DNA from 3 places in the Caldimonas sp. KR1-144 genome. Region 3 is predicted to be linked to each of the others. Evidence: predicted binding sites of a transcription regulator. Region 3 holds the regulator's gene; each other region holds the start of a gene.
What was found. Region 3 encodes HrcA, which represses chaperone genes, less so after heat shock. Its sites were predicted from a motif close to TTAGCACTCNNNNNNNNNGAGTGCTAA; they were not measured.
Positions count from the first base shown of each region.

Region 1: a site for HrcA is predicted at 7,501-7,527, ahead of rpoH (RNA polymerase sigma factor RpoH). Genes of this name have one in related genera too.
Region 2: a site for HrcA is predicted at 8,295-8,321, ahead of groES (co-chaperone GroES). Genes of this name have one in related genera too.

Region 1 is NZ_JBMSEE010000003.1:226,976-237,003, reverse strand. It holds gene ACO2TI_RS09045 (cytochrome oxidase small assembly protein) at 1-70, shown strand, start outside; gene ACO2TI_RS09040 (cytochrome c oxidase assembly protein) at 84-698, shown strand; gene ACO2TI_RS09035 (DUF2970 domain-containing protein) at 704-964, shown strand; gene ACO2TI_RS09030 (cytochrome c oxidase subunit 3) at 1,018-1,899, shown strand; gene ACO2TI_RS09025 (twin transmembrane helix small protein) at 1,980-2,222, opposite strand; gene ACO2TI_RS09020 (SURF1 family protein) at 2,253-3,035, shown strand; gene ACO2TI_RS09015 (SCO family protein) at 2,983-3,693, shown strand; gene ACO2TI_RS09010 (COX15/CtaA family protein) at 3,713-4,870, shown strand; gene cyoE (heme o synthase) at 4,920-5,834, shown strand; gene ACO2TI_RS09000 (SCO family protein) at 5,846-6,460, shown strand; gene rpoH (RNA polymerase sigma factor RpoH) at 6,522-7,475, opposite strand; gene ACO2TI_RS08990 (LacI family DNA-binding transcriptional regulator) at 7,594-8,610, opposite strand; gene ACO2TI_RS08985 (gluconokinase) at 8,786-9,292, shown strand; gene ACO2TI_RS08980 (TRAP transporter small permease) at 9,289-9,792, shown strand; gene ACO2TI_RS08975 (TRAP transporter large permease) at 9,798-10,028, shown strand, end outside.
Region 2 is NZ_JBMSEE010000002.1:103,732-113,759, reverse strand. It holds gene ACO2TI_RS04405 (patatin-like phospholipase family protein) at 1-2,202, opposite strand, end outside; gene ACO2TI_RS04400 (capsule assembly Wzi family protein) at 2,213-3,664, opposite strand; gene ACO2TI_RS04395 (DUF1631 family protein) at 3,844-5,994, opposite strand; gene groL (chaperonin GroEL) at 6,192-7,832, opposite strand; gene groES (co-chaperone GroES) at 7,885-8,175, opposite strand; gene ACO2TI_RS04380 (hypothetical protein) at 8,668-9,192, shown strand; partial or broken gene ACO2TI_RS04375 (IS1 family transposase) at 9,477-9,937, opposite strand; gene ACO2TI_RS04370 (hypothetical protein) at 9,903-10,028, shown strand, end outside.
Region 3 is NZ_JBMSEE010000003.1:341,160-351,187, forward strand. It holds gene ACO2TI_RS09560 (heavy metal translocating P-type ATPase) at 1-1,496, shown strand, start outside; gene cueR (Cu(I)-responsive transcriptional regulator) at 1,493-1,933, shown strand; gene ACO2TI_RS09570 (copper-binding protein) at 1,985-2,326, opposite strand; gene ACO2TI_RS09575 (DUF411 domain-containing protein) at 2,338-2,793, opposite strand; gene ACO2TI_RS09580 (cupredoxin domain-containing protein) at 2,790-3,299, opposite strand; gene ACO2TI_RS09585 (multicopper oxidase family protein) at 3,332-4,702, opposite strand; gene ACO2TI_RS09590 (TolC family protein) at 4,712-6,142, opposite strand; gene ACO2TI_RS09595 (hypothetical protein) at 6,247-6,576, opposite strand; gene hrcA (heat-inducible transcriptional repressor HrcA) at 6,723-7,745, opposite strand; gene ACO2TI_RS09605 (NAD kinase) at 7,865-8,770, shown strand; gene recN (DNA repair protein RecN) at 8,787-10,028, shown strand, end outside.

The sequences.
Region 1 (10,028 bases), 110 kb from region 3:
GATCCTCGCGACCGTTGCGGCGGCGTTCGCCGCCGGCTTCGTCGCGAAGATCGTGCTGTTCGGCGCCTGAGGACATCGCCGCGATGAGCAACCCGCGCCGCGCCGCCGACAACCGCCGCATGGTCGCCAAGCTGGCGGTCGTCGCGCTGGCGATGTTCGGCTTCGGCTATGCGCTGGTGCCGATCTACAAGCACATCTGCGAGGCGCTGGGCATCAACGTGCTGTCGCTGTCGGAGCGCACCGTCAACGGTGCGTCGTCGCCGACGAAGAACACGCAGATCGACCCAAGCCGCACGATCACGGTCGAGTTCGACGCCAACGCGCGCGGGCCGTGGGAGTTCCATCCCGCCAAGCGTTCGGTCGACGTCCACCCCGGCGAGCTCGTCACGGTGATGTACGAGTTCCGCAACGTGCAGAACCGCGAGATGTCGGCGCAGGCGATCCCGAGCTACGCGCCCAAGCAGGCGACCGCGCACTTCAACAAGCTGGAGTGCTTCTGCTTCAACGAGTACCGGCTGCAGCCGGGCGAGAGCAAGCAGTGGCCGGTGGTGTTCTACATCGACCCCAAGCTGCCCAAGGACGTGCGCACCATCACGCTGAGCTACACCTTCTTCGAGGTCGGCGGCAAGGGTGTCGCGTCGCCCGCCAACGCTTCCGCCGCAACATCGGCCGTCGCCAAGGCGGCGGGGGCCGTGTGAGCGCGATGGCCGAGCCGAACAACCGCCACGACGCGCCGGGCGCCGACCTGCGCGAGGCCGTGCAGCGCCGGGGCTCGTTCCTGGGCACGCTGAAGGCGGTGGCCTGGTCGTTCTTCGGCGTGCGCAAGGGCAGCGACTATGAAAAGGATGTCGGCCAGCTCAATCCGCTGCACGTCATCGTCGCCGGCGTGATCGCCGCGGCGCTGTTCGTGCTGGCGCTGGTGCTGGTCGTGCGCTTCGTGATCGCCAGCGGCGCTGCCGCCTGATCGCGCCGGGCGCATTGCAAACGAGAGATCGAGGTTTTCAGGAGAGCAAGCACATGTCGGCAGCATCCCACGGGGCGACGCCCTACTACTTCGTGCCGGGGCCCTCGCGGCATCCGATCATGGCCGCGATCGGCCTGTTCTTCGTGATCCTGGGCGCCGGCCAGTGGATCAATGGCCACGGCTGGGGCGCGTACTCGCTGCTGTTCGGCCTGCTGTGGTGGGCCTTCGTGCTCAAGCAGTGGTTCGGCGACGCGATCCGCGAGAGCGAGGGCGGCCTGTACGGCCGTCGCATCGACGTCTCCTACCGCTGGAGCATGAGCTGGTTCATCTTCAGCGAAGTGATGTTCTTCGCGGCGTTCTTCGGCGCGCTGTTCTGGGCTCGCGTGTTCGCCGTGCCGACGCTGGGCAGCCTCGACAACGCCATCCTGTGGCCCGACTTCAAGGCCGTGTGGCCGAGCGTCGTGCCTGGCGCGACCGCGTCGCCGGCAGGCACCGTCGAGGCGTTCTCGACGATGGGCCCGTGGCCGATCCCGACCATCAACACCGCGCTGCTGCTGAGCTCGGGCGTCACGCTGACGATCGCCCACCACGCGCTGGTGGCCGGCGAGCGCGGCAAGACGATCTTCTGGATGTGGCTGACGGTGCTGCTGGGCATTGTCTTCCTGGGCTTCCAGGCCTATGAGTACCACCATGCGTACAGCGAGCTGAACCTCAAGCTCACCAGCGGCATCTACGGCTCGACCTTCTTCATGCTGACCGGCTTCCACGGCTTCCACGTGCTCGTCGGCATGCTGATGCTGCTGTTCATCACGATCCGCCTGATGAAGGGCCACTTCACCAAGGACCGCCATTTCGGCTTCGAAGGCGCCGCCTGGTACTGGCACTTCGTCGACGTGGTCTGGCTCGGCCTCTACGTGATCGTCTACTGGATGTGACGCGCCGGACCGCACCGGCATGAACGACAAGAGCGCCGCGAGGCGCTCTTGTTCATTGGGGAACGGCCGTTGCGCCGCCCTCAGCGGCCGACCGGCAGGCCGGTCGGCTGGATCCAGCCGAGCTTGTAGGCGACCAGGATGAACACGAACAGCGCGACGGACAGTCCGATGCGAACGGTCAGCGCACGAGCCATGCGGCCCTTGCGGTGGCCTTCTTCCTCCGAGCTGCCGTGCAGCATCGCCCGGCCGGCGAGGAACAGCGCGGCGACGATGCCGACGAAGGCGAGGGCGATGACGATCTTCATGCCGACACTGTATGGCATGCGACACGCCACTTGCGGCGAGGCGGCGCGATGAGCGAGCGCACGCGCCGCTGGCTGGTCCTGATCGCGGCATTGGCTGCGATCGCCGTGACCGTGCGTCTGGGCGTGTGGCAGCTCTCGCGTGCGGCGCAGAAGGAGGCGCTGCAAGCCGGCCTCGCCGAGCGCGGCGCCATGCCGCCGCTGCCTCAGGGCGAACTGGCGCGCGACGCGGCGACGGCGACGGCGCAGTGGCACCGGCACGTGCGCGTGCGCGGGCGCTGGCTGGCGCAGCACACCGTCTACCTCGACAACCGCCAGATGGACGGGCGCCCCGGCTTCTACGTGCTCACGCCGCTCGAGCTCGCGCCCGGCGATGCGGTCGTCGTGCAGCGCGGCTGGGCGCCGCGCGACGCTCGCGACCGCACCCGCGTGCCGTCCGTACCGACGCCGCCCGGCGAGGTCGTGCTCGATGCCGTGATCGCGCCGCCGCCGTCGCAGCTCTATGCCCTGGGCGCCGAATCGCCCGGCGCGCTGCGGCAGAATCTCGACCTCGCGGCGTTTGCGCGCGAAACGGGCCTCGCGCTGCGACCGCTGTCGCTGATGCAGACGGACGGGCGGAAGGACGGGCAGACGAGCGCGCAGAACGACGGTCAGCGCGACACGCCCGACGCCCCCTCCGACGGCCTCGCGCGCCGCTGGCCCGCCCCCGCGGCCGACGTGTACAAGCACTACGGCTATGCCTTCCAGTGGTTTGCTCTGGCGACCCTCGTCGCCGGCCTCTATGTCTGGTTCCAGCTCCTCCGCCCGCGACTCCGTGCCCGCCGTGCCGCATGACTCGGCCGAGCCGATCGGCCTGACCGTCCACAGCCTGCCGTCGCCGGGGCTTGCGCCTGCCAAGGCGCGCAGCGGCCGCCTGAAGATGCTGCTGGTGCTGGCGGTGTGCGCCGCGCCGGTCGTGGCCTCGTACTTCACGTACTACGTGATCCGGCCGCAGTCGCGCAGCAGTCATGGCGCGTTGATCGAGCCGCAGCGTCCGCTGCCCTCGGCCAGCGCGCTGCCGCTGACGGACCTGGAGGGCCGCGCGGTCGATCCGGCCTCGCTGGCCGGCCAATGGCTGCTCGTGGCGGTCGGCGGCGGCGCCTGCGACGCGCTGTGCGAGAAGCAGCTCTACCTGCAGCGCCAGTTGCGGGAAGCGCTCGGCCGCGACAAGGACCGCGTCGACCGCGTCTGGCTGATCGACGACGCCCAGCCGGTGCGCGCCGAACTGCGTCCCGCGCTTGCCGGCGCCACGGTGCTGCGCGCCGATGCCGCCGCGCTGCGCGCCTGGCTCGCGCCGGCATCGAACGAGCCGATGGCGCCGCACTTTTTCGTCGTCGATCCGCGCGGCCACCTGATGATGCGCTTTCCGGCGCCGAGCGAGCCCAAGCCCATCTTGCGCGACCTGAGCCGCCTGCTGCGCGCCTCGGCCAGCTGGGACCAGGCCGGGCGCTGAGCGCCACGGCAGGAACACGATGGACGCGACGCCGCTGTACAACTTCGAGCCGCTGCTGCACATGGCGCTGCTGGGCGTCGTGATCGCGCTCGGCCCGCTGGCGTGGTGGTGGGTGCGCCACCGCGGCGTCGACGGTGCGCGCCGCGGCCACGCGCTGGTGCTGCTGACGCTGTTCCTGACCTTCGACCTGGTGCTGTTTGGTGCCTTCACGCGCCTGACCGACTCCGGCCTCGGCTGCCCCGACTGGCCCGGCTGCTACGGCAGCGCGAGCCCGCTCGGCGCCAGCGACGAGATCCAGGCCGCGCAGACGGCCCAGCCCACCGGGCCGGTCACGCACGGCAAGGCCTGGGTCGAGATGGTCCACCGCTACCTCGCCACCGGCGTCGGGGTGCTGATCACGGTCGCGATGGCGCTGGCCTGGCTGCAATGGCGGCGCGATCGCCGCTCGCTTGCCACGGCGCTGTGGGCCAGCGCGACCTTCGTCTGGGTGTGCGTGCAAGGCGCGTTCGGCGCCTTCACCGTCACGCTCAAGCTCTATCCGGCCATCGTCACCGCACACCTGCTGGGCGGGCTGGTCCTGCTTGCGTTGCTGGCCGCGCAGGGCGCCGCGCCACGGCGCGGCGAGGTCGCGGTCAGCGCACGCCTGCGTGCCGCCATGGTGGCGCTGGCCGCGTTGGCCACCGTGCAGATCGCCCTCGGCGGCTGGGTCAGCACCAACTACGCGGTGCTCGCGTGCAGCGACTTCCCGACCTGCCAGGGCCAGTGGTGGCCGGCGGCAATGGACTTCGAGCACGGCTTCTCGATCCTGCGCCCGCTGGGCACCGGCAAGGGCGGCGAGGGCTTCCTGCCGTTCGCCGCACTCACGGCCATCCACATGACGCATCGCATCGGCGCCGTCGTCGTGCTGGCCACGATGCTGGCGCTGGCCGTTGCGCTCGGCCGCGTGCCGTCGCTGCGGCGCTTTGCGGCCGGCTTGCTGCTGGTGGCGCTGTGGCAGTTGGCGAGCGGCGTCTCGAATGTCGTGCTCGGCTGGCCGCTGGTGGCGGCGGTGGCGCATACCGGTGGCGCTGCCGCGCTGACGATCGTGATGACCACGCTGCTCGTGCGCACGCGCCGCGAGCCGGCTGCCGTCGCGGCCTGGGACGCGGCGGCCGTCGCGCCGCAGTCCCGTTCCTAGAACCTCCGACCGCCTTCGCGCCGACTCCCCCGTGGTCACTCCTGCTCCGATGCCTTCCACCGCCGCGCCCGATCCCGCGCCGGGCGCGCTGCCCTCGCCTTGGCGGCAGTTCTTCGTGCTGACCAAGCCGCGCGTCGTGCAGTTGATCGTGTTCTGCGCGCTGATCGGCATGCTGCTGGCCGTGCCCGGCTGGCCCGATGCCGCGGCGTGGGGCACGTTGGCACTCGCGTGCCTCGGTATCTGGCTGGTCGCGAGCGCCGCGGCGGCCTTCAACTGCCTGGTCGAGCAGGGCATCGACGCGAAGATGAAGCGCACCGCCTGGCGCCCGACCGCCAAGGGCGAGCTCGGCCGCGGCCAGACCTTGCTCTTCGCCGCCGTGCTGTGCGCGCTGGGCAGCGCGCTGCTGTGGACGGCGGTCAACCCGTTGACGATGTGGCTGACGCTGGCCACCTTCGTCGGCTACGCGGTGATCTACACCGTGATCCTCAAGCCGCTGACGCCGCAGAACATCGTGATCGGCGGTGCGTCGGGCGCGATGCCGCCGGTGCTCGGCTGGGCGGCGATGCGCGGCGAGGTCGGTCCCGAGTCGCTGATCCTGTTCCTGATCATCTTCCTGTGGACGCCGCCGCACTTCTGGGCGCTGGCGCTGTACCGCGCCGAGGACTACGCGCGCGCCGGCCTGCCGATGCTGCCGGTCACGCACGGCAACGAGTTCACGCGGCTGCAGATCCTGCTCTACACCTTCGTGCTGCTGGCCGCGACGCTGCTGCCCTTCGTCTACGGCATGAGCGGCTGGCCGTACCTCGTGGCCGCGGTCGCGCTGGGGCTGTGGTTCTGCGCCTATGCGCTGCGCCTGTGGCGCGGCTACAGCGAGGCGCTGGCGCGCCGGACCTTCCGCTTCTCGATCTGGTATCTGTCGGCACTTTTCGCTGCGCTGATGGTCGACCACTACCTGCCCGTCTGAGCTCTGCCGCCATGCCGATGATCCTTCGCCGCACCCTTCTTGCCGCCTGTGCGGCCTCGATGCTCGTCACGCTGGCCGGCTGCGACCGGCTCGCGGCGCTGGTCGACAAGAAGCCCGCATTCCAGGCCGTGGACATCACCGGCGCCGACTACGGCGCGGCGCTCGCGCTGACCGACGCCGACGGCCGGCCGCGCACGATGGCCGACTTCAAGGGCAAGGTCGCGGTGGTGTTCTTCGGCTACACGCAGTGCCCCGACGTCTGCCCGACCACGATGGCCGAGATCGCCGCGGCGAAGAAGCAGCTCGGCGCGGCCGGCGAGCGCGTGCAAGGCGTGTTCGTCAGCGTCGATCCGGCGCGCGACACGCCCGAGGTGCTCAAGGCCTACGTGAACGCCTTCGATCCGAGCTTCGTCGCGCTGCGCGGCACGCCCGAGCAGACCGCGGCGGTCGCGAAGTCCTTCAAGGTCTTCTTCCAGCAGGTGCCCGGCAAGGAGCCGGGGCGCTACACGATCGACCACACCGCGGGCGCCTACGTGTTCGACGCCGAGGGCCGCGTGCGGCTGTTCGTGCGCTACGGGCAGCCGGTCGAGGCCTGGACGGCCGACCTCAGGCAGCTGCTCGGCTGATCGATTCCCAATGAGAACGGGGCCGCGATGCGGCCCCGATTCCTTTGAAGGCGAATCCGCTTCAGGCCGCTTCGGCCAGCGCGACGCGCATCTTCTTCATCGCCGCCACTTCGATCTGGCGGATGCGCTCGGCGCTGACGCCGTACTCGGCGGCCAGCTCGTGCAGCGTCGCGCCGCCCGAGCCGTCGTCTTGCACTTGCAGCCAGCGCGCCTCGACGATGCGGCGGCTGCGCGCATCCAGCGCGTCGAGCGCGCGCGCGATGCCGTCGGAGGCCAGTGCGTCGCGGCGCTGCGCCTCGATCACGCGCGTCGGCTCGTGGCGTTCGTCGGCCAGGTAGGCGATCGGCGCGTAACTTTCCTCGCCGTCGTCGGAGGTCGGCTCCAGCGCGACGTCGCCGCCGGCCAGGCGCGTTTCCATCTCGATGACTTCCTCGCGCTTGACCTTGAGCTGGTCGGCGACGAGGTCGATCTCGGCGTCGCTGAGCGACTGGCGGTGCTGCTGCGCGTCGCTGTCTTCGCCGCTGACCTCGGCCTTGAAGCCTTGCTTCATCGAGCGCAGGTTGAAGAACAGCTTGCGCTGCGCCTTGGTCGTGGCCACCTTCACCAGGCGCCAGTTGCGCAGCACGTACTCGTGGATTTCGGCCTTGATCCAGTGCAGCGCGTAGCTGACCAGGCGCACGCCCTGCGAGGGGTCGAAGCGCTTCACGGCCTTCATCAGGCCGATGTTGCCTTCCTGGATCAGGTCGCCATGCGGCAGGCCGTAGCCGAGGTATTGGCGCGAGACGGCCACCACCAGGCGCAGGTGCGACAGCACCAGCTGACCGGCAGCGGCGAGGTCGTTCTGTTCGCGCAGCCGCTTGGCGAGCGACTGCTCTTCCTCGAGCGTCAGCATCGGCAGGCGATTCACGGCCGAGATGTAGGCGTCGAGGTTGCCCAGCGAGGGCACCAGCGCCCAAGGATCGCGGATCGCGAGGGCGGTGCCGGCGGCGGGCGTCGTGGACGGTGAGAGAGACATGCAGTCCTCCTTTGCAGCCAAGATACTAGCACTCGATCCGATCGAGTGCTAAGTCGAAGGCGATTGAAGACGCCTATTTGTCTCTAAGGAAATAACTGAGAGTGTGCACTAACACGCGTCAGGTGCTATCGCGCACGATCAGGGACCAGCCGAGATCGACGCAGCTGGTCGCGACCGGTTCCCCGCGCATCATCGCCAGCAGCATCGTGGCGGCTGCGCGGCCGATCTCGGCGCGCGGCGTGCGCACCGTGGTCAGCGCCGGGACCATCTGGTCGCTGCCGGTCAGATCGTTGAAGCCGGCCACCGCCACCCGCTTCGGCACGGCGATGCGCAGGCGCTGCGCGGCCAGCAGGGCGCCCTGGGCCAGGTCGTCGTTGCAGAAGAAGATCGCGTCGACGGCCGGCCGCTGCGCGACGATCTGCTCGAACATCTGCGCGCCCAGCGCCATCGACGACGGCGCCGGATTGAGCCACTCGAGCTTGGCGTCGTACAGGCCGGCGGCCTGCAGCGTCTCGCGCCAGCCCTCGCGCCGCTGCAGCGTGCGCGGATCGAGCTGGGCCGCCGCGAACGCGACGCGCCGGCGGCCGCGCTCGAGCAGGTGGCGCGTGATCGCCGCGCCCGCGTCGCGCTGGGAGAATCCGACGCTGTAGACGCCCGGCTGCGGCGCCGACTCCATCAGGTGCACGCAGGGCACGCCGCTGGCGGCCAGCAGCGAGCGGGTCGACTCGTGGCGGTCGAAGCCGGTGACCAGCACGCCCGCCGGCCGGTGCGCCAGGTGCTCGCGCAGCAGCTGCTCCTCCTCGCTCGGGTCGTAGTGCGTGATGCCGATCAGCGTCTGGTAGCCGGCCGGACGCAAGGTGCGCTGCACCGCCTCGAGCAGGTCGACGAACAGCGCGTTCGACAGCAGCGGGATCAGCACCGCGACATGCGAGCTGCGCTGCGAGGCCAGCGCGCGAGCCGCCGGATCGGGCACGTAGCCCAGCCGGCGGGCGGCCTCCAGCGCCCGCTGCGCCAGCTCTGCATCCACGGTGCGCTCGCCGCGCAGTGCGCGCGAAACGGTGATCGGGCTGACGCCGGCCGCCTGGGCGACGTCGGCCAGCGTCACGCGTCCGGTGGCACGGGTGCGGCGGTTCATGCCCGGCGGCCTAGGGAAACCACGGATCGGCGATGGGGTCGCATGGCCTAGGATAGCGCTATCTCAGCAAGGCGCGCAAGCCGAGCGAACCCCGGGGCGAGAGGCATTTCTCCTCGGGATTGATCGATCCGGCTTGCGGCCTTCTTTTGCTTCGAATCAGATAGCGCTATCTCAAATGGGCATCTCGGTGGTCGTGATGGGCGTTTCCGGCTGCGGCAAGTCGACGCTCGCCGAAGCGGTGGCGGCGCGCCTGGACCTGCCCTACGTCGAGGGCGACGCGTTCCACAGCGAAGCCAACCGTCAGAAGATGAGCCACGGCATTGCGCTGACCGACACCGACCGCGACGGCTGGCTCGACACGCTGGCCGCCGAGCTGCGCGCGCGAGCGCCAGGCGCCGTGCTGAGCTGCTCGGCGCTCAAGCGCCGCTACCGCGATCGGCTGCGCGCCGCGGCGCCGGGCCTGCGCTTCCTGTTCCTCGAGATCGACCGCGCGCACGCGATCGAGCGCGTCGCCGCACGCGCCGGCAGCCACTTCTTCAACGCCAGCCTGGTCGACAACCAGTTCGAGACGCTGGAGCCGCCGCTCGCCGAGCCGGGCGTGCTGCGGCTCGACGCCCGCGCGCCGCTCGCCCGCCTGGTCGACGAATCCTTGCGCTGGCTCACGAGCGAGGAGACGCGATGAATCACGCACCTGAAGACAGCGGCCTCGCGCAGCGGCTCGCCCATCGCGCGATGGCGGTCTGCCTCGGCGTGATGGCCTTGGCGGTGTTCGTCAACGTCGTGCTGCGCTACGGCTTCGGCAGCGGCATCGCGGCGAGCGAGGAGCTCTCGCGGCTGCTGTTCGTCTGGATGGTGTTCATCGGCGCGGCGGCGTCGTATCCGCGCGGCGAGCACATGGCCTTCACCAGCCTGGTGGCCGCGCTCGCGGGCCGTCCGCGCGCCTTGCTCGCCGCGACGCTCGCGATCCGCGCGCTCGTGCTGTTGGCCTGTGCGCTGCTCGCCTGGGGCGCCTGGCAGCAGGTGCAAGTCGGTTGGTCGAGCCGCTCGGTGGTGCTCGGCTACCCGACCGCGCTGCTGCCGCTGCCGGCGCTGCTGTGCGCGCTCGCGATCGGCGCGATGGCGCTGGCCGAGATCGTGCGTCGCACGCCGCTGGACCTGGGCCACGCCCACGAAGTGGAGTGAAGGCCATGGCGCCCGAGACCCTCGCCTTCCTGATCTTCTGCGGCGGCATGCTGGCGCTGATGGGCGTCGGCATGAACATGGCGCTCGCGCTCGTGCTCACCGGCGCCGGCATGGCCTGGGCGCTCGACTTCTGGGACACGCAGTTGCTGGCGCAGAACCTGGTCGCGGGCGTCGACAGCTTCCCGCTGCTGGCGGTGCCGTTCTTCGTGCTGGCCGGCGAGCTGATGAACGCCGGC
Region 2 (10,028 bases), on a different contig from region 3:
GCGTGGCGCCCAGGCCAGGCCGAAGTAGAGCGGGCCGATGCCGGTGTCGGCGCCGAGGAAGGCGCTGAAGCCGCTGCGCAGCCCGCCCAGGCTCACGTCGTCGCGCCGGCTCCAGGCGTTGCCGGCCTCGAGCGTGACGCCGGCGAACATGCCGCGCGTCAGCGCCACCGGCGCGAGCCGGTAGTAGTAGCTCAGGCGGCCGAACACCAGGTAGTTGCCCTCGACCTGCCCGGGCTTGTAGCCCGACAGGTTCTGGAAGCCGCCCAGGTTGTACAGGCCCTGTCCCTGCACTGCCGCGCCGCCGGCCATCTGCGTGCGCGCGTAGACGCTCACGGTGTGGCGCCTGGCCATCGTGAAGGCAATGCTGCCGTCGCCTTCGAAGCGCGTGTAGTGGTCGGCATTCGAGCTGCCCGACTCGCGCAGCGCGCCGCCGGCCAGCTCGCCTTGCACGCGGTAGCCGGACTGAGGGAAGAACGCGTAGTCGAGCTGGTCGATCGTCGCGCGCACGCGCAAGCCCTGCTCGCGGCGCGTGCGCGACTCGGTGCTGCCGGTGTAGCCCTCGCCGATCAGCAGCGGCTTGTCGGTCCAGCGCCGCACGTAGGCGCCCAGGCGCAGCTCGCCGAACTGGCCCCAGGGTTGGCCGAGGTCGAGGCCCAGGCCTTCTGTGGTGCGGCGCAGCCGGCCGCTTTCGGGGCCCTCGGGGCCGGCATAGGTGGTGAACTGCTCGCGGCGGATCACGCCGGCCGGCGCGATGAACCAGTCCCAGCCGAGCGATTCGCTCCAGCGCAGCGGCCGGTAGAACTCGCTGAACCAGGTCGGCTGCGAGCCGATCTGCACGATGTTGCGCCACTCGCTGCCGTTGGCGTCGAGCCAGTGGCGGTTGTGCGAGATCTTGATGTTGAAGTCGCTCTCGCCGCTGAAGTCGGTGCTGAGGTCCAGGCCGACCTTGAAGTAGTTCGGCCCCCAGGCCTTGTCGTCGAGCGCGAACACGACGCCGTCGACGCCGTCGCTGGCGTGCACGATCTGGAAGTCGACGCGGTCGTAGTCGCCGCTGGCCGCGAGCCGGCGCACGTCGCGCTCGGCGGCCGCAGGATCGAAGCGCAGGCCGGGCTGCGTCTCGAGCTGCGCGGCAAAGCGCTCGGGGTGCGTGAGCTCGCTGCCCTCGAAGCGCACGAAGGCCAGCGGCGGGCGATCGCCCGGCGGCTGCGCGCGCGCGGCGGCCCACTGCCGGTACGCCGCCTCGCCGACCGCGAAGTCGCCCAGCTGCAGCACCTGCGCGTTGGCCTGCAGTTCGCCGAGCTGGAAGAAGTCGGCGGAGCGCGCGAAGTCGGCCGAGGTGAGGCTGCCCAGCGGCGGCGTGATCAGCAGGTCGCGCGGCGTCAGCGAGGCGAGGCTGCGCTGCACGTTCTGCTCGGTGAGGATGTTGATCATCTGCGCCGTCACGCCGAGCAGCGTGCCCAGCGTCTCGCGCTTGGCCAGCGGCGTGCCGACGTTGACGACGATCACGATGTCGGCGCCCATCGCGCGCGCGACGTCGACCGGCACGTTGTCGACCAGGCCGCCGTCGCCGAGGATGCGGCCGTCGATCTCGGTCGGCGAAAACACGCCCGGCACGCTCATGCTCGAGCGCAGCGCCAGCGCGAGGTCACCCTCCTTGAACACCACGGGCTGGCCGGTCTCCATGTCGGTCGCGACGGCGCGAAACGGCGTGGGCAGGCGGTCGAAGTCGCGCACGTCGCGCACCGCCAGCGTGTAGCGGCGCAGGAGCAGCTCGAGGCCGCGGCTGGAGACCGTGCCCAGCGGCACGCGGAACTCGCCGTCGCGCAGCCCGACCTCGATCGCGGGCGCGATCTCGTAGTCTTCTTCCTTGCGCCGCTGCGACAGCTCCTGGCGCGAGACGCGGCTCGCGAACAGGCCGTCCCAGTCGACCTTGAGCAGCTCGCGCTCGAGCTGCTCGGCGCTCATGCCGCTGGCGTACAGGCCGCCGATGATCGCGCCCATCGAGGTGCCGGCGATCACGTCGATCGGCACGCGTTCGCGCTCCAGCACCTTCAGCACGCCGACATGCGCCAGGCCGCGCGCGCCGCCGCCGGACAGCACGAGGCCGACCTTCGGGCGCGCCAGCGGCGTGCCGGCGGGCGCTTGCGCCCAGCTCGCCGCGAACCAAACAGACAGGACGAAAGCAGCGAGACAGCGGCGCATCGGCGCGATGTTACGGGCGCGCGTCCCAGGGAAACTCGACGCGTCCGATCACGCCCCAGTCCGCCCGCCCGGTGGCCGGCGCATGCTGCGCGTCCAGCGCGACGCGCCAGCGCCAGCGCGGCATGCTGGCGTGCAGCGCGAGGCTGGCGCCGTAGATCTCGCCGTCGCCGGGGAAGGCCTGGTTGATGCCAACCTGCCCGTTCGAGGCAATGCGACCGTGCCACAACAGCGCCTCGACGCGCGGCTGCGTCGCGTCGCTGGTGCGCGTCCAGTCCAGCCCGGCGACGACGATGCGCGCGCCGCCGCCGGTGAAGGCGCCGATCGGCAGGCCCTGGTGGTAGTGGCCGGTCACGTAGGTCGAGTGCGTGTAGACCGGGCCGAGGCTCGCGCCGTCGAGCCCGAACAGCGCGCTCATGCGCGTGTCGGTGGCCTCGAGCGTCCACTGCCAGCGGTCGGCGCCGACCAGGTGTCGCCATTGCGCGCCGACGGTGCCGAAGCGCTTGGACGGCAAGTAGCCCGCCTCGTCCTCGCCGGCGATCTGGCCGTAGAGCATCAGCGTCGAGTCGCCGAGCGGCACGGCCCAGCGCGCGTCGAGGCCGGCGATTTCGTTGCCGGGATCGGGGCCGTCTTGCGCAACGTCGTCGATGTTGGAGCGCGAGCCGGTCAGCGCGCGCCACAGCGAGCCCGGGCTTTCGCTGCGGCCCTCGCCGCCCCAGTACAGGTAGCGCGCGGCGCCCAGTTCCAGGCCGGGCAGCGGCCGCACGGTCAGCCGCATGCCGATCGCCTTCGGCCGCGCCGGCTGGTAGTCGCGCGGCTGGGCGACCGACAGCTCCCAGCTCCACGGCCCGATCCACTGCAGCCACTCGCTGACCGGCGCGCTGTCGGCCGCGCGGCGCAGCAGCAGGCTCGCCTGCGGCGCAGCGACGTTGCCCAGGATCGGCGCCGCATAGCGGGTCGGTCCCCACCAACGGTCGAACTGGCCCGCTGCCGCGAGCGCGAACTCGCCGATGCAGGCGCCGTAGCTGCCGTCGATGCCGGGGCCGTCGTCGTCGTGGCCCAGCGGCTCGGAGCGCATGTTGATGCTCAGCTGCCCGGCGCAGGACTCGCCGGCCAGGCGTGCCGTCGCCGTCGCCGTGCCGCGCGCACGCTGGGGCCAGGCGGCGCCGACCGGCACATGGCGCGCGGTGTTGACGCCGAAGGCCAGCGACGCGGCCGCGCTCGCGTGACGCAGCGCCTGCTCGACGCGCGCCAGCGCGTCGCGGTCGGCTTCAGTCAACGGCGCATCCGGCGCTTGGGCGCGCAGTGCGTCGATCACGACCGCCGCGGCGATCGGCCACTGGCCTTGCGTCAGGTCGATCACGCGGCGGTCGGCCAGCCAGGCGAGGTCGTCGCGCAGGCCCGTGTCGCCGGGGTCGAGCAAGGTCGCACGCGGCGGGTCTTCGGCCCAGGCGGGAGCGCTCATCGCGAGCGCTAGGCAGGTGACGAGCGGCCATGGCGCTCGAAGGTTCTGGATCAAACGGTCGGCAACGGACATCGGACGGGACTTGTCTTCGCGCAAAAGGCGCAGACCAGAGCAAACGGCATGCCCTGGTGTACCTCCATGCGGGGCGCGGCGCCGTCCCCAGATGTGAGCTTGTGTAGTCAGCGCGCCTGCGCCAGCAGCCGGTCGACGGCGCGCTCGAGCAGGCTGCGCTCTTCGAGCGGCGCGGCGAGCTGGAGCGCGACCAGCCGCTCCAGCGCGCTGCGCGTGAGCGCGTGCGTCTGGCCTTCTCGCGCATCGCTGAACAGCCACATCTCGCGCGCCGGCCCGACCCACAGCAGGCGCGCGGCCGTCCAGCAGCCGCGCGCGACCAGGCGCAGCCAGGTGCCCGGCTCGAGGCGGCGCAGCCAGTCGCCAGGCGCGGCGCCGAGGGCCACCTCGTCGAGCAGCGCGGCCGGCACGGTCGGCAGCGAGCCGACGTCGAAGGCCGTGTCGCCGCCGACGGCCGACGGGCCGGCCTGGGCCTCGTCTTCCGCACGCAGGCGCCGCACGATCTCCTGCGGCTCGAGGCCGGGCGGCGCGGCCATCGGCAGCTCGCCGCGCAGCAGGTCGCCGCGCAGCAGCTCGCGGTGGCGATTCATCAGCAGGTCCAGCACCGCCTGGCGCTCGCCCGCGGGCAGGCCGATCAGCGCGCAGCCCTGCTCGATGCGCTGCACGATGGCCGGCACGCGCGCGATCAGGCGCTCGCGCTCGCCGCTGCCGCGGATCGGGCGCAGGCTGTCGAGGACGTCGTCGACCAGGGCCACCGCAGCACGCGCGGCGGGCGAGTCCTCGCCGTCGCGCAGCGCGATCTCGACCATCGCGTCGACCCACGGGCCGGTGAGAAACGCCGCGAGCTGCGCATCGACACGCGCGGCCGTCAGCTGCCCGCGGCCCAGCGGCTCGGCCTGGGCGTGGTGCACGTGCGCTTGCGCCATGCGGCGCAGGCCGACGCGCAGCGCGCTGCGCCGCTCGGTGCGCTCGAGCCGCTCAATCAGCTCGCGCGCGTCGAGGCGCTCGGCGTCGAGGTCGGCGCGCGCCAGCGCCTCGAACTGCTCCAGCGCATGCGCGAACGCGGCCGCGTCGGCGCGCCGGCCGCCGGCCAACTCGGCGCAGACCGCGTCGACGCCTTGCATCAGCGCGCCCAGCCGCGGGTCGGCGTCGTCGTCGAAGCCCAGCGTGTGCGAGCCCAGGCGCTCGAGCAAGCGCCACGCCGGATGGGTGTAGTCGTTGAGCAAGGCCGGCTCGCGCAGCGCCAGCCGCAGCAGCGGCACCTGCAGCCGCGCCAGCGCCGCGCGCACCGGCATGCGCAGCGCCGCGTCGCCGATCAACGCCTCGACCAGACCGGCCATCAGCTCCATCACCTGGCGATCGGCGATGTCGCGCGCGAGCGCCTCCAGGAGCGGCAAGCGCTCGCGCACGCGGTTGACCAGCGCCGCATCGCCGGCGCCGGGCGCTGCCGCGCCGAGCATGCGCAGCACGTCGGCGTCGAGCGCCTCGAGCGATCCGCTGCCGGTGGTCGGGGTGCCCAGCTGCGGGCGCATGCGCACGCGCAAGGCGTCGAGCGCGCCGGGCCGCGTGACGTCGAAACCCGAGGACACGGGCGTCGGCACGCGGCGGTCGCGCGAGGTGTGGGCACGCCAGGCGGCCGGCTGGACGCCTTGCGCTTCGAGCCGCGCGAGCGCGTCCGTGGCGAGGCGGCCGAGCGCGTCGATCAGCGGCTGCGCGAGCGCGCGCAGCAGGGCCAGCCGTGCCGGCCCGGCCAGGCCGAGCACGCCGGCGGCGTCCCAGACCACGCGCGCGAGGAGGTCGGGGCGCAGCGGATTGGATTCGGCGCGCACGCGGTCGTGACCGGCCAGCGTGGCGGCACGCGCCTGAAGCTCGCGCAGCACGGCGTCGTGACTGGACTCGACGGCCTGCACGATGCGCAGCAGCTCGACGTTCTCGTCGGCCTGGTCTTCGTCGACCAGGCTCAGGCTGTCGAGCGAGCGCGGGGTGGCGCGGCGCGTCGCGGTGGGCGCCAGCGGCGCCTCGAAGTCGGCGCGCCAGCGCTGTTCCAGCAGTTCGGCGACGCGGCGCGCCCACAGCGGATGGTGCTGGTGCACCGCGACCTCGGCGTCGAACAGCGGCGCGCCGGCGGTGCCGCGCAGGCTGCGCGTGGTGGTGGGCGACTGAAGCTGGCCGCGCGTCTCGTGCGCCAGGCGGCTCATCCAGCGAGGCACCCCGGACAGCAGTTCGTCGAGGGCCCGCTGCAGCGGTGCAGGTATCGGCATGATGGGGAAAACGGCGACAAACGGTCGCTCGGAGCCGATTATCGGCGCCGGCACTGTCGCTCGGCTGTCGGTTGGGCCATCGATCGGACGACCGCATCCCGCCGGCGACCGCGCTGTTGTACTGCCGGTCCCGCAAAGAAAAAGGGCCGCCTTCCGGCAGCCCTTTTGCTGAATCGAAGAAACGACTCAGGCGGACATCACATGTCCATGCCCATGCCGCCCATGCCGCCCGGCATGCCGCCGGCCGCGGGCGCTTCGTCCTTCGGCGCCTCGGCGACCATGGCCTCGGTCGTGAGCATCAGCGAGGCCACCGACGCGGCGTTCTGCAGCGCGGTGCGGGTCACCTTGGTCGGGTCCAGGATGCCCATCTCGATCATGTCGCCGTAGGTGTCGTTGGCGGCATTGAAGCCGTAGTTGCCCTTGCCGTTGAGCACCGCGTTGATCACCACGCTCGGCTCGCCGCCGGCGTTGGCGACGATCTCGCGCAGCGGGGCTTCGATCGCCTTGAGGATCAGCTTGACGCCGGCGTCCTGGTCGGCGTTGTCGCCCTTGATCTCGCCGGCAGCCTGGCGGGCGCGCAGCAGCGCGACGCCACCACCGGCGACGATGCCCTCTTCCACCGCAGCGCGCGTGGCGTGCAGGGCGTCCTCGACGCGGGCCTTCTTCTCCTTCATCTCGACTTCGGTGGCGGCACCGACCTTGATGACGGCCACGCCGCCGGCCAGCTTGGCCACGCGCTCTTGCAGCTTCTCGCGGTCGTAGTCGCTGGTGGCTTCCTCGATCTGGATGCGGATCTGCTTGACGCGCGACTCGATGTCGGCAGCGGCGCCGGCGCCATCGATGATGGTGGTGTTTTCCTTGCCCACCTCGACGCGCTTGGCCTGGCCCAGGTCGGCCAGCGTGACCTTCTCGAGCGTCAGGCCCACTTCCTCGGCGATGACCTTGCCGCCCGTCAGGATGGCGATGTCCTCGAGCATGGCCTTGCGACGGTCGCCGAAGCCCGGCGCCTTGACGGCCACGACCTTCAGGATGCCGCGGATGGTGTTGACGACCAGGGTCGCCAGCGCCTCGCCTTCGACTTCCTCAGCGACGATCAGCAGCGGGCGGCCGGCCTTGGCCACCTGCTCCAGCGTGGGCAGCAGGTCGCGGATGTTGCTGATCTTCTTGTCGAACAGCAGCACGAACGGGTTCTCGAGGATCGCCGACTGCTTTTCGGGGTTGTTGATGAAGTACGGCGACAGGTAGCCGCGGTCGAACTGCATGCCCTCGACGACGTCGAGCTCGTTGTCCAGCGACTTGCCGTCTTCGACGGTGATGACGCCTTCCTTGCCGACCTTGTCCATCGCGTCGGCAATGATCTTGCCGATCGACTCGTCCGAGTTGGCCGAGATCGCGCCCACTTGAGCGATTTCCTTGCTCGTCGTGGTGGCCTTCGAGGCCTTCTTCAGCTCGGCGACCAGGGCGGTGACGGCCTTGTCGATGCCGCGCTTGAGGTCCATCGGGTTCATGCCCGCGGCCACGTACTTCATGCCTTCGCGCACGATGGCCTGGGCCAGCACGGTGGCGGTGGTGGTGCCGTCACCGGCGTTGTCCGAGGTCTTGGAAGCGACTTCCTTGACCATCTGGGCGCCCATGTTCTGGAGCTTGTCCTTGAGCTCGATCTCCTTGGCGACCGAGACACCGTCCTTGGTGACGGTGGGGGCGCCGAACGAACGCTCGAGCACCACGTTGCGGCCCTTGGGGCCCAGCGTGACCTTGACCGCATTGGCCAGGATGTTCACGCCCTCGACCATGCGCGCGCGGGCTTCACCGCCGAACACGACGTCTTTTGCTGCCATGAGTTTTCTCCGTATTCCTGTGATTCAGATCGCTTGAGCTGCGGCGGCCGGATTACTTCTCGACCACGGCGAAGAGGTCTTCTTCGCGCATCACGAGCAGCTCGTCGCCGTCGACCTTGACGGTCTGGCCGCTGTACTTGCCGAACAGCACGCGGTCGCCGACCTTGATGTTCAGCGCCACGAAGTCGCCCTTGTCGTTGCGCTTGCCCGGGCCGACGGCCAGGACTTCACCCTGGTCGGGCTTCTCGGCCGCGTTGTCGGGGATCACGATGCCCGAGGCGGTCTTGGTCTCGTTCTCGAGGCGCTTGACGATCACACGATCGTGCAGGGGACGAAGTTTCATCGCATCTCCTTCATGCATTGCCACTGGCGGGCAGATACCAGGCTTTCCAAGCGAGCCTGCGAAGTTTGCGCAGACTCACAAAACGTCACCGCGCCCGGACGGGGCTCTGCGGCGCGGTGTTAGCACTCGTCTCTCGTGAGTGCTAGCGAAGGGATTATAGGGACGCTTGGCGGCAGTTCAATGGCGGGTGTCGAGATTCACTGAGTCTTGAATTCGAGCCGCCGAGTTCTGAACTCGGAAGGCCGAGCGCCGAGCACCCAAGCCGACATGGGTTGGTTTTCAAGCGTTCGAAACGCCACGTACTGTCTCAGTCTGAGATGTGACGATCAGGAGGCCGCCGATCGCCCCATCGTTCGCCGGCAAAACAGGACCGGCATTGAGTCAGGTGGCGCAACGCTGCGTTGCGCGGCTGGCACGGGGATTGCCTCTTGTCAAGGGGTGCCATCAACATAGACATTATTGATGTTCCCGGCACGTCGTGAGGGGCGCACGATGGCACATAGGCAGTGGGGGGCGCTCATGTCCGCAGCAAGGAGCGGACTAAAGAGGCACCCCAAGTCCGTTCTTTTGGTTGTTTCGCTGGTCCTTGCGTGGCTTACCTTGTGGGTAGTGCTGTGGTGGTGGACCGAATGCCTCCCCCCGCTGCGGCCGTGGATAGAGACGCTGAACGGAGCAACGTGGTCTGACGAGTGGGAGCGGCTGTGGAGCGAGAGTCCGTTCTGGTTCGCCGGAGCAATCGCTACACGAACCGCCATCAACTTTGCGGGTCCAATCGGCGTACTCGTGACTCTGGCGTGGTTCCTCGTCGGATTGGAGCGGTTTATGTACATGTCTCGGCTCGAACTTCTCACACTGCTCAATGCCGAGCTGGTGCCAACGCTGGCGGCCGTGCTCAAGAGGCGTAGCCACGTCATCTCGGACGAGGACAAGGCCGAGATGCGAGCGGCGGCCGACGAACTCATCAAAGACTTCGTCAAGGACGCTGAGGAGATTTCAGACAAGCAAGGCGACAACTAAGAACTCGCGAACCCGGCAAGGGTTCGCGCGCGAACAATCCGTCCAGCGGGGAGTGGCATGGACGAAAGTCACTTGAATGACTATCGCGACTATCTCAGTCAGGCCCTCAAGTTCTGCACCTCTTGGTGGTTCGTCGAGAAGCGCCTACGGCGGCTCTGGAAGGAACTCAACAAGCCGGCAGTTCTGACGCCGGGGCCAGCGCCTGAGCCGATAGACAGGTTCCTAAAGGAAGCCGAGGCCTGGTACAGCAGACAGTACATGCTCAACGGATGCCCGCGGCGCTAGCTGGCCAAGTCGGCAATCTCTTCCAGAGTCCAAACGTGGTCACTGATGCCCGCCTCCATGGCCGGCGTCACGCGCAGCGTCTTGTGGATGCGCGCGAAGTTGTAGTGCATGAAGTGCAGCGACACAGCATGTCAAGGTTCTCGACCTTCTTCGAGAGCCGTTCGTCAGCCGCGTGAAGCGGCGCATGCCCATCCGCATTGTCAGGTTCTGCCGCTCCACATAGCTGGTGGAGGCATGAGCCAAGTCCGGGTCGCCCATCACGACGCGAGTTGCTGTAGCGGCGCTGGTCTTCCTTCGGGCCTTCGCCGTAGATCTTCACCAGCATCGCGAAGTCGCGGAAGTTCGCCGGCAGCGCTTCAAGGTATGCCTTGTCGCCATCGGTCGTGAGTTGGACCGGGTTCGCGAGGCGACGCGAGAGATCGGCCATGAACGCCTGCCCGATGGCCTCGAAGGTGTTTCTCGGCACCGCGAACGTTTTCCAGGTGTTGGCCGATCTCTTCCTCGGTCAGATACCTGGCGATCAACTTGCCACCTTCGATCGCAAGGTTGCC
Region 3 (10,028 bases):
TCGAGCAGGTGCGCGTGGACGACCTCGTCGTCGTGCGCCCCGGCGAACGCATCGCGGTCGACGGCCAGGTCGTCGAAGGCGCGAGCCATGTCGACGAGTCGCTGATCACCGGCGAGAGCCTGCCGGTCGCCAAGCACGAAGGCGACCTGGCCACCGGCGGCTCGATCAACGCCGAAGGCCTGCTCGTCGTGCGCACCACGGCGATCGGCGCCGAGACCCTGCTTTCGCGCGTGATCCGCATGGTCGAGTCGGCGCAGGCGGCCAAGGCGCCGATCCAGCGCGTGGTCGACCGCGTCAGCGCGGTCTTCGTGCCGGTGGTGCTGGGCATCGCGGCGCTCACCTTCGCGGCCTGGTTCGGCATCAGCGGCGACTGGGAGCGCTCGCTGGTCAACGCGGTCGCGGTGCTGGTGATCGCCTGCCCCTGCGCGCTCGGCCTCGCGACGCCCACCGCGATCATGGTCGGCACCGGCGTCGCCGCGCGGCGCGGCATCCTGATCAAGGACGCCGAGGCGCTCGAGGTCGCGCATGCGGTGACCACCGTGGTGTTCGACAAGACCGGCACGCTCACCGAGGGCAAGCCCTCGCTGGTGGCGGCCGAGCCGGCCGAAGGCGTCGCGCGCGACGAGCTGCTGCGCCTGGCGGCCGGGCTGCAGCAGACCAGCGAGCACCCGCTCGCGCGTGCGGTGATGGCGAGCGTGCAGCAGGCCGGCCTGGCCGTGCCTGCAGCGCGCGACGCGCGCGCGCTGCCGGGCCGCGGCCTCGAGGCCGTCGTCGACGACCGCCTGCTCGTGCTGGGCAGCAAGCGCCTGCTGGCCGAGCTGGCCGTCGACGCCGGCGCGCTCGCCGCGCGTGCGCAAGCGCTCGAGGCCGAGGGCCGCACCGTCTCGTGGCTGATCGAGCGCGGCGCGGCGCCGCGGCTCGTCGGCCTGCTCGCGTTCGGCGACACGGTCAAGCCCTTGGCGCGCGAGGCCGTCGCGCGGCTGCGCGAGCTGGGCATCCGCACCGTGATGCTGACCGGCGACAACCACGGCGCCGCCGCGGCGGTCGCGCGCGAGCTGGGCCTGGACGATTTCCGCGCCGAGGTCCTGCCGGCCGACAAAGCCGCCGAGGTGAGCTCGCTGCGCCAGCGCGGCGAGATCGTCGCGATGGTCGGCGACGGCATCAACGACGCGCCCGCGCTGGCCGCCGCGCAGGTCGGCATCGCGATGTCGACCGGCACCGACGTCGCGATGGAGACCGCTGGCATCACGCTGATGCGCGGCGAGCCGCGCCTGGTGCCCGACGCGCTCGACGTCTCGCGCCGTACCTACGGCAAGATCAAGCAGGGCCTGTTCTGGGCCTTCGCCTACAACGTGCTCGGCATCCCGCTGGCCGCCATGGGCCTGCTCAACCCGGTGATCGCCGGCGCCGCGATGGCCTTCAGCAGCTTCAGCGTCGTCACCAACGCGCTGCTGCTGCGGCGCTGGCGCCCCTCGTCGACGGAGACCACACGATGAACATCGGACAAGCCGCCGAGGCCTCGGGCGTCTCGGCCAAGATGATCCGCCACTACGAAAGCGTCGAGCTGCTGCCGCCCGCGCAGCGCAGCGATGCCGGCTACCGGCAGTACGGCGAGCGCGACGTGCACACGCTGCGCTTCATCCGCCGCTCGCGCGACCTCGGCTTCTCGATCGACGAGATCCGCGACCTGTTGAGCCTGTGGCAGGACCGCGAACGCTCCAGCCGCCAGGTCAAGGCGCTGGCCCAATCGCACATCGACGAGCTCGATCGCAAGGTGCGCGAGCTGCTCGAGATGAAGGCCACGCTCGAGACCCTGGTGCACTGCTGCCGCGGCGACGACCGGCCCGACTGCCCGATCATCGAGGAGCTGGCGCGCGACGCGCCGGTGCCGTCCAAGGGATCGCGCCGCCTGCACGGCAGCCGGCTTGCTTGACGACAAGCGTGCGCGCAACGATGGCCGCTCGTGCCGCGGAGCCCGACGGCCTCACGGCGCCGGCTGGATGGCCGTCACGACGTACGCACCGTTGACCTTCTCGGCGGTGAACCTGACCTTGTCGCCCACGTTCAGGGCGTCGAGCAGCTTCGGGTCGGCGACCTTGAACACCATCGTCATGGCCGGCATGCCGAGGTTCTGCAGCGGTCCATGGCGCAAGGTCAGCTTGCCCTGCTCCTTGTCCAGCTTGCGCACTTCGCCGTCGCTCTGAGGCGTCGGCGCCGCGCTTGCAGGGTGGTGTGCCGCGAGATCCGCGGCGCCGGGCGCCGTCTGCGCGGCAGCGGCAAACGCGGCCGTCGCGGCGGCGAGTGCGAGGAGGGGGACGAACCTCATGCGTGGCTCCTTCAACGTTTCGGGTAGGTGGCAAACACGGTCGAGCGGCCGTTCCTGCCGACGAGCAGGACGTCGTACGGGTCCTGGCGCGTTCCGACTTCCATGCCGGGAGACCCGACCGGCATGCCCGGCACCGCGAGGCCGATCGCGTCGGGCCGTGTCGCGAGCAGTCGCTTGACCTCGGCCGCCGGCACATGCCCTTCGAGCACGTAGCCGGCGACGCTGGCCGTGTGGCAGCTGCCGAAGGCATCGGGCATGCCCAGGCGCTTGCGGGCCGCAGTCGTGTCGTCCACGACCGTCACCTTCACGGTGAAGCCGGCGCCCCTCAGATGCTCGACCCAGGCGGCGCAGCATTCGCAATAGGCGCTCTTGAAGACATGGATCGCCGGCCGCTCGGCCCGCGCGAGCGCGGGCACGCCGGCGGCACCCGTCGCGGCGATCAGCGCCAGAAGGCTGCGGCGCTTCATTTGACCGTCACCTTGCCGACCATGCCGGCTTCGAAGTGCCCGGGAATCAGGCAGGCGAACTGGAACACGCCCGCCTTCGTGAACTGCCAGACGATCTCGCCGCTTTGTCCCGGCTTCACGTGCGTCATGTGCGGTTCGTCGTGCTCCATGCCGGGGAACGTCTTCATGAACTCGGCGTGCTTCTTGAGCTCTTCGGGCGTGCCCAGCACCATCTCGTGGAGCACCTGGCCCTTGTTGGCCGCGACGAGCCTGACGGTCTCGCCGCGCTTGACCTGGATCTCGGCCGGGGTGAAGCGCATCGTGTCGGCCATGTCGACACGGATGGTGCGCACCGCCTTTGCCGGATTTCCCTCGCGGCCGAAGGGCGTGTCCTCGACCTGGCCCGCGTCGAACTTGCGCGGCTTCGCGGGATGCGATGCGTCGCCATGGGCGCTGGCGCCGGTGGATGCGATGGCGGCCGCTGCGGCCAGGGCAGCGACGCCGAAAGTCTGGAGGGTCATGTTCATGCCGGGTCCTGTGTCGAGGGTCCTGTGTCGATTCAGTGGCCGGAGTGGCCGCCGTGCGGCTTGCGCACGGTGAGCGTCTTGTCGTCCGCCTCGATCGAGGCGGCGCGCGCGGGCTGCCGCAAGTCCCCCTTGAACTCGTAGGCGACGCTGCCTTGGGGGTGCCGGTACCAGCCCGGGTCCTTGTAGTCGCCGGGCTTCACGTCGTCGCGCACCTTGACGACGCTGAACATGCCGCCCATCTCGAGCGGACCGAAGGGGCCCGTGCCGGTCATCATCGGCAGCGTGTTGTCGGGCAGCGGCATCTCCATCGAGCCCATGTCGGCCATGCCCTTGTCGCCCATCACCATGTAGTCGGGCACGAGCCGCGTGATGCGCTCGGCCACGCCGCGGTGGTCCACGCCGATCATGTTGGGCACGTCGTGGCCCATCGCGTTCATCGTGTGGTGCGACTTGTGGCAGTGGATCGCCCAGTCGCCGGCCATCGCCTCGAACTCGAACGCGCGCATCTGGCCGACCGCGACATCGGTCGTCACCTCCGGCCAGCGCGCGGAGGGCGGCACCCAGCCGCCGTCGGTGCCGGTGACGACGAAGTGCGGCCCGTGCATGTGGATCGGGTGGTTCGTCATCGTCAGGTTGCCGACGCGCACGCGCACCTTGTCGCCGGTGCGGGCCACCAGCGGATCAATGCCCGGGAAGACGCGGCTGTTCCAGGTCCAGAGATTGAAGTCGGTCATCTCGGCCGTGCGCGGCGTCGCGCTGCCGGGCTCGATGTCGTAGGACGCGAGCAGGAAGACGAAGTCGCGGTCCACGCGCATCTGGCGCGCATCCTTGGGATGGATGATGAACATGCCCATCATCCCCATCGCCATCTGCGTCATCTCGTCGGCGTGCGGGTGGTACATGTGGGTGCCCGAACGCAGCAGCGTGAACTCGTAGACGAAGGTCTTGCCGGGCGGGATGTGCGGCTGGGTCATGCCGCCCACGCCGTCCATGCCCGAAGGCACGAGCACGCCGTGCCAGTGCACCGTGGTGTGCTCGGGCAGCTTGTTGGTGACGAAGATGCGCACCCGGTCGCCCTCGACCGCTTCGATCGTCGGGCCCGGGCTCGAGCCGTTGTAGCCCCAGAGGTTGGCCTTCATGCCGGGCGCCATCTCCCGCACCACCGGTTCGGCGACGAGATGGAACTCCTTGACGCCGTTGTTCATGCGCCAGGGCAGCGACCAGCCGTTGAGCGTGGCCACGGGGTTGTAGGGGCGACCCGTCGTGGGGACGAGCGGCGGCGCCATCGTCGGCGAGCTCTGGATCACAGCTTCCGGCAGGGAAGCGGCGCCCACGCGGCTCACGGCCGTGGCCCCCAGCGCCACGGCGCCGGCGGCCTTGAAGAAATTGCGTCGGTTGGACATGGCGTTCGTTCAGTGGCCGCCGCCCTCGGCGGGCGCGGCGGATGCGGAGGAGCGAATGGCAAATCCTGCGCCCGGCGAACGGCCGGTCAGCGCGGTCTGCAGATTGGTCTGCGCGATCCAGAAGTCGCGCAGCGCCTCGACGTAGCCCGTGACGCTCGTCACCTGCTGTCTCGCGTCGGCAAGGAGTTCAAACACGCTGATGAGCATGCCGTTGTAGCGAAGCAGGTTCTCCTCGGAGATGCGCTTCTTCAACGGCACGACCTCGTCGCGGTAGTGGCGGGCGAGGTCGTAGGTGGTGCGGTAGGCCGAGTAGGCCTCGCGCACCTCGGAGCGCGCATCGACCGCGACCTGCGCGGCGCGATGCACGGCTTGCATGTAGGTGGCCTCTGCCCGCGCGGCGCGCGTCGATCCGAAGTCGAACAGCGGCAGCTCGAGCTCGATCTCGTAGCCGTTGGCACGCGGCTCGCCGGTGACGCTCTTGTTCTGGTAGCCGAGCTCCAGCACGTTGACGAAGCGCGTGGCCCGGGTCAGGCCGAGCGACCTGGCCGTGTGCTCGGCGGCCTGCTTGGCCATCAGCACGTCGAGCCGCTTGTCCATCGCGGTCTGATCGGCGTCGCGGGGCTCGACGGGCTCCATCGGCAGGTCGGGCAGGCGCTCGGGCAGGGTGAAGCCGAGCTGGTCGCCCGACAAGCCCAGCCAGCGCGTCAGGCGCTCCCGTTCGGCGAGCGCCTGATGCCGCGCCCGCGCGAGCTGCGCCGTCGCGTCGGCGTAGAAGGCTTGCTCGCGCATCTGCGCGAGCTTGCTGAAATTGCCGACCTGGAGCATGCGCCGCGCGAGCTCGTTCGAAGCGTCGGCGGCGTCCTTGACCTGCTCGTAGTACTTGACCAGCTCCTGGGCCGCGACCGCGCTGAAGTAGGCCCTGCGCGTCTCGACGGCGATGCCGACGGCCTCGTGGGCCGCCTGCAGCTGCGCCTGCGCGAAGCGCCGCTGCTCGACCTGCGACGCGACCGGCAGCGTCAACAGCCCCAGCACGTCGAACATGACGGAGCGCTCGATCTCGACCACGCCGCCGGCCTCGCGCAGACGCCCGAAGCCAAACGACGGATTGCGCAGCCGTCCGGCGCGAACCAGCTCGGACTCGGCGATGCCCAGCTCGCTGAAGCTGGCCTGCAGGCCGCGGTTGTTCAGGTAGGCCAGCTCGACGGCGCTGTCGGCCGTGAGCGGCTGTTTGAGCAGCTCGGCGATCCTGGCGCGCGCGGTGTCGACGTCGCCGGCCGTGCGCTGGTAGGTGCTCGCCAGGCCGGTGCGTTCCTGGGTCAGCTCGGCAACCCGGCCGGCACCGCCGTCAGGCGAAAAGGAGGCGCAGCCGGCCAGCACCAGCGCCCACCACGGCAAGCACCGCGCCACGGCAGGCACGCGCCTGAGGAGAAGGTCGTTCATTGCTCGAAACCATGTGAGTCGTCGGCCGGTGCATGTCGGCCGGAGGACGCCCGTGCGCCGCGCGCACGAGCCCCGTCAAGCCTCTCGAAGAGGCCTCGAAGGGGTCAGATGGTTCGGGGCGGCCGCTCCTGGCCGCCGCAGACGAACGACGGTGCGGGCGGCGAGAGCGCGGGGAACTCGGCGTCCGCCAGGTCCGGCGGATCGAGCAGGGTCTGCGGCTCGCTCACGAATGGCGTGAGCGAGCAGAAGGCCGAGCACAGGTTGCACTTGTCGAACGCGCCGTCCTCGTGGCCGTGGTCGGCGTGGCCGGCGCCGGCATGGTCGGCACCGTGGTCGTGGCCGCCGCCCGCACCGTGGTCCATGTGATGGCCCGCCGGCTCGCCTTGCAGGCGCAACTCGCTTTGCAGGCCGCTGCCGCCGGGCGGGCACAGCATGGCCGCCGCCACCGCGCCCCGGACGGGAAGCAGGAGCGCCAGCACAAGCAGGAGACAGACGCGCAGGGACTTCACGACGACGAGGTTAGCAGAGGGACCGGCCGCCACGATAGACCTTGCCACGGTGACAAGGTCAAGCGATCGGCCTACTTCTGGCTCAGCGCGTGCGTCACCAGCCGCGACGTGATGTCGACGATCTGGATCATGCGGTCGTAGGCCATGCGCGTCGGCCCGATCACGCCCAGCGTGCCGACGATCTGGCCGTCGACCTCGTAGGGCGCCGAGACGATCGACAGCTCCTCGAACGGCACCACCTGGCTCTCGCCGCCGATGTAGATACGCACGCCCTCGGCGCGGCTGGACGTGTCGAGCAGGCGCATCAGCTGCGTCTTCTGCTCGAACAGCTCGAACAGGCGACGCAGCGAGCCGAGGTCGTTGCCGAAGTCCTGCACCGTCAGCAGGTTGCGCTCGCCGGAGACCACGAGCTGCTCGGAGGTCTCGGCCTGCGCCTCGCTGCTGACCTGCACCGCCACCTGCATCAGCTGCGCGATCTCGCCGCGCAGCTGCTCGACCTCGTGCTGCAGCCGTTCGCGCACCGCCTCCAGCGTGAGGCCGGCGTAGTGCGCGTTGACGTAGTTGGTGGCCTCGACGAGCTGGACGGGCGTGTGGTCCTGCGCGGTGAAGATCACGCGGTTTTGCACGTCGCCGTCGGGCGAGACCAGGATCACCAGCACGCGCCGCTCGCCCAGGCGCATGAACTCGATGTGATGGAACACGCTCGCCTTCTTGGGCGCCGTGACCACGCCGACGAACTGCGACAGGTTGGACAGGATCTGCGCCGCGTGCGCGATCACGCGCTGCGGCTGGTCGGGCTGGATCTGCTCGCGCGCCTGTTCAAGCTCCGCCGGCGATTCGCCGACCGGGCGCGCGGTCAGCATGGTGTCGACGAAGAGGCGGTAGCCGCGCGCCGTGGGCACGCGCCCGGCCGAGGTGTGCGGGCTGGCGATGAGGCCCAGGTCCTCCAGGTCGGCCATCACGTTGCGGATGGTCGCCGGCGACAGCTCCAGCCCCGAGGCGCGCGACAGCGTGCGCGAACCCACCGGCTGCCCGTCGGCGATGTAGCGCTCGACGAGGGCTTTCAGCAGGGTCTTGGCGCGTTCGTCCAGCATGTCCGGCGGGCTTCGCAATCGTGATTTTCATTGTAGGTGCGGCCCCACGCACCCCATGCGCGTACAAGCCCTTGCCGCACATCCCTGTGGTGTAATTTGCCGCACCCGAACGCACGCTCATGGCCAACCGGTTCCGTCATGCCGCCCTCGTGGGCAAGTACCAGGCGCCGGGCAGCCGTTCGGTGCTGGCCGATGTCGCCGAGTTCCTGCTCGGTGCCGGCGTCGAGGTCTCGCTCGAGCGCGACACCGCGCTGAACACCGGCCTCGCCGACCACCCCACCCTCACGCCCGACGAGATCGGCGCGCAATGCGACCTCGTCGTCGTGGTCGGCGGCGACGGCACCATGCTCGCGGTCGCGCGCCAGATGGCGCGCCATGGCCTGCCGCTGGTCGGCATCAACCAGGGCCGGCTGGGCTTCATCACCGACATCCCGATCGCCGAGCTGCGCGAGTCGCTCGCGCCCATCATCGCCGGCGAGTACGAGGAAGAGCAGCGCACCATGTTGGCCGGCTGCGTCACGCGCGAAGGCGCGAGCGGGCGCACCGACCGCATCTTCGAGGGCTTCGCGGTCAACGACGTGGTCGTCACGCGCGGCGCGACCGCGGGCATGGTGGAGCTGCGCATCGAGATCGCCGACCAGTTCGTCGCCAACATCCGGGCCGACGGGCTGATCCTTTCCTCGCCGACCGGCTCGACGGCCTATGCGCTGTCGGCCGGCGGGCCGATCCTGCACCCGGGCATCGCGGGATGGGTGATGGTGCCGATCGCGCCGCACACCTTGTCCAACCGCCCGATCGTGCTCCCCGACGACGGCGAGGTCACCTTGCAGATCGTCGCCGGCCGCGACGCGAGCGTGAACTTCGACCACCAGGGCCTGGCCAGCCTGCTGCACGGCGACCGCGTGCACGTGCGCCGCAGCGAGCACCGAGTGCGCTTCCTGCACCCGCGCGGCTGGAGCTACTACGCGACGCTGCGCCGCAAACTGCACTGGAACGAAGGCGTCGTGCACGACGCCAATCCATGAACCGCTTCGTGATCCCATGCTGAGACGTCTCGCGCTGCGCGACTTCGTGATCGTTCGCGAACTCGAACTCGATTTCGCCGCCGGCTTCTCGGTGCTGACCGGCGAGACCGGGGCCGGCAAGTCCATCCTGATCGACGCGCTGCAGCTCGCGCTCGGTGCGCGCGGCGATGCCGGCGTCGTGCGCGAGGGCGCGGCACGCGCCGAGGTCAGCGCCGAGTTCGATGCCGCCGGCGACGCGCTCGCCGCGTGGCTCGCCGAAGCCGGCTTCGAGCCCGGCGAGGCCGGCGACCCGCTGATCCTGCGCCGCACGATCGACGCGCAAGGCAAGAGCCGCGCGTGGATCAACGGCGGCACCGCCACCGTCGCGCAGCTGCGCGAGCTCGGCGAGCACCTGCTCGACATCCACGGCCAGCACGCCTGGCAGGGCCTCACGCGCGCCGACGCGGTGCGCGCGCTGCTCGACGACTACGCCGGCCTCGACACCACCGCCCTCGCCGCCGCGCATGCGAACTGGCGCGCCGCACGCGAGGCGCTCGAGCGCGCACGCCACCAGCAGGCCGACCTCGACCGCGAACGCGAGCGCCTGGCCTGGCAGATCGGCGAGCTCGACAAGCTCGCACCGGCCGAGGGCGAATGGCCCGAGCTCGAAGCCGAGCACCGGCGCCTGTCGCATGCGCAGGCCATCATCGACGCGCTGCAGGCGGCCATCGACGCCGCGAGCGAGGCCGACGACTCCGCCGAGTCGCGCTGCGCGCAGGCGATCGACGCGCTCGAAGCGGTGGTCGAACACGACGCCGCGCTGGCCGAGCCGCTCGATGTGCTCAGGAGCGCGCAGGCGCAGCTGCAGGACGCCGCGCACACGCTGGTCTCGCGGCTGCGCCACGGCGAGCTCGACCCGGATCGACTGGCCGAGCTCGACGCGCGCCTGGGCGCCTGGATGAGCCTCGCGCGGCGCTTTCGCCGCCCGCCCGAGGAACTGCCCGCGCTGCTTTCGCAATGGCGCGACGAGCTCGCGCAGGTCGATGCCGCCACCGACCTCGCCGCGCTCGAACGCACGCTCGCCGCCGCGCGCAGCGCCTATGACCGCGAGGCCCAGGCCGCGACGCGCGCACGCCGCGCCGCCGCGCCCAAGCTGGCCGCCGCGGTGAGCGCCGCGATGCAGCAGCTCGGCATGGCCGGCGGTCGCTTCGAGGTCGCGCTCGAGCCCTTGCCCGAGCCGCAGCGCTCGGGCATGGAGGCGGTCGAGTTCCGCGTTGCC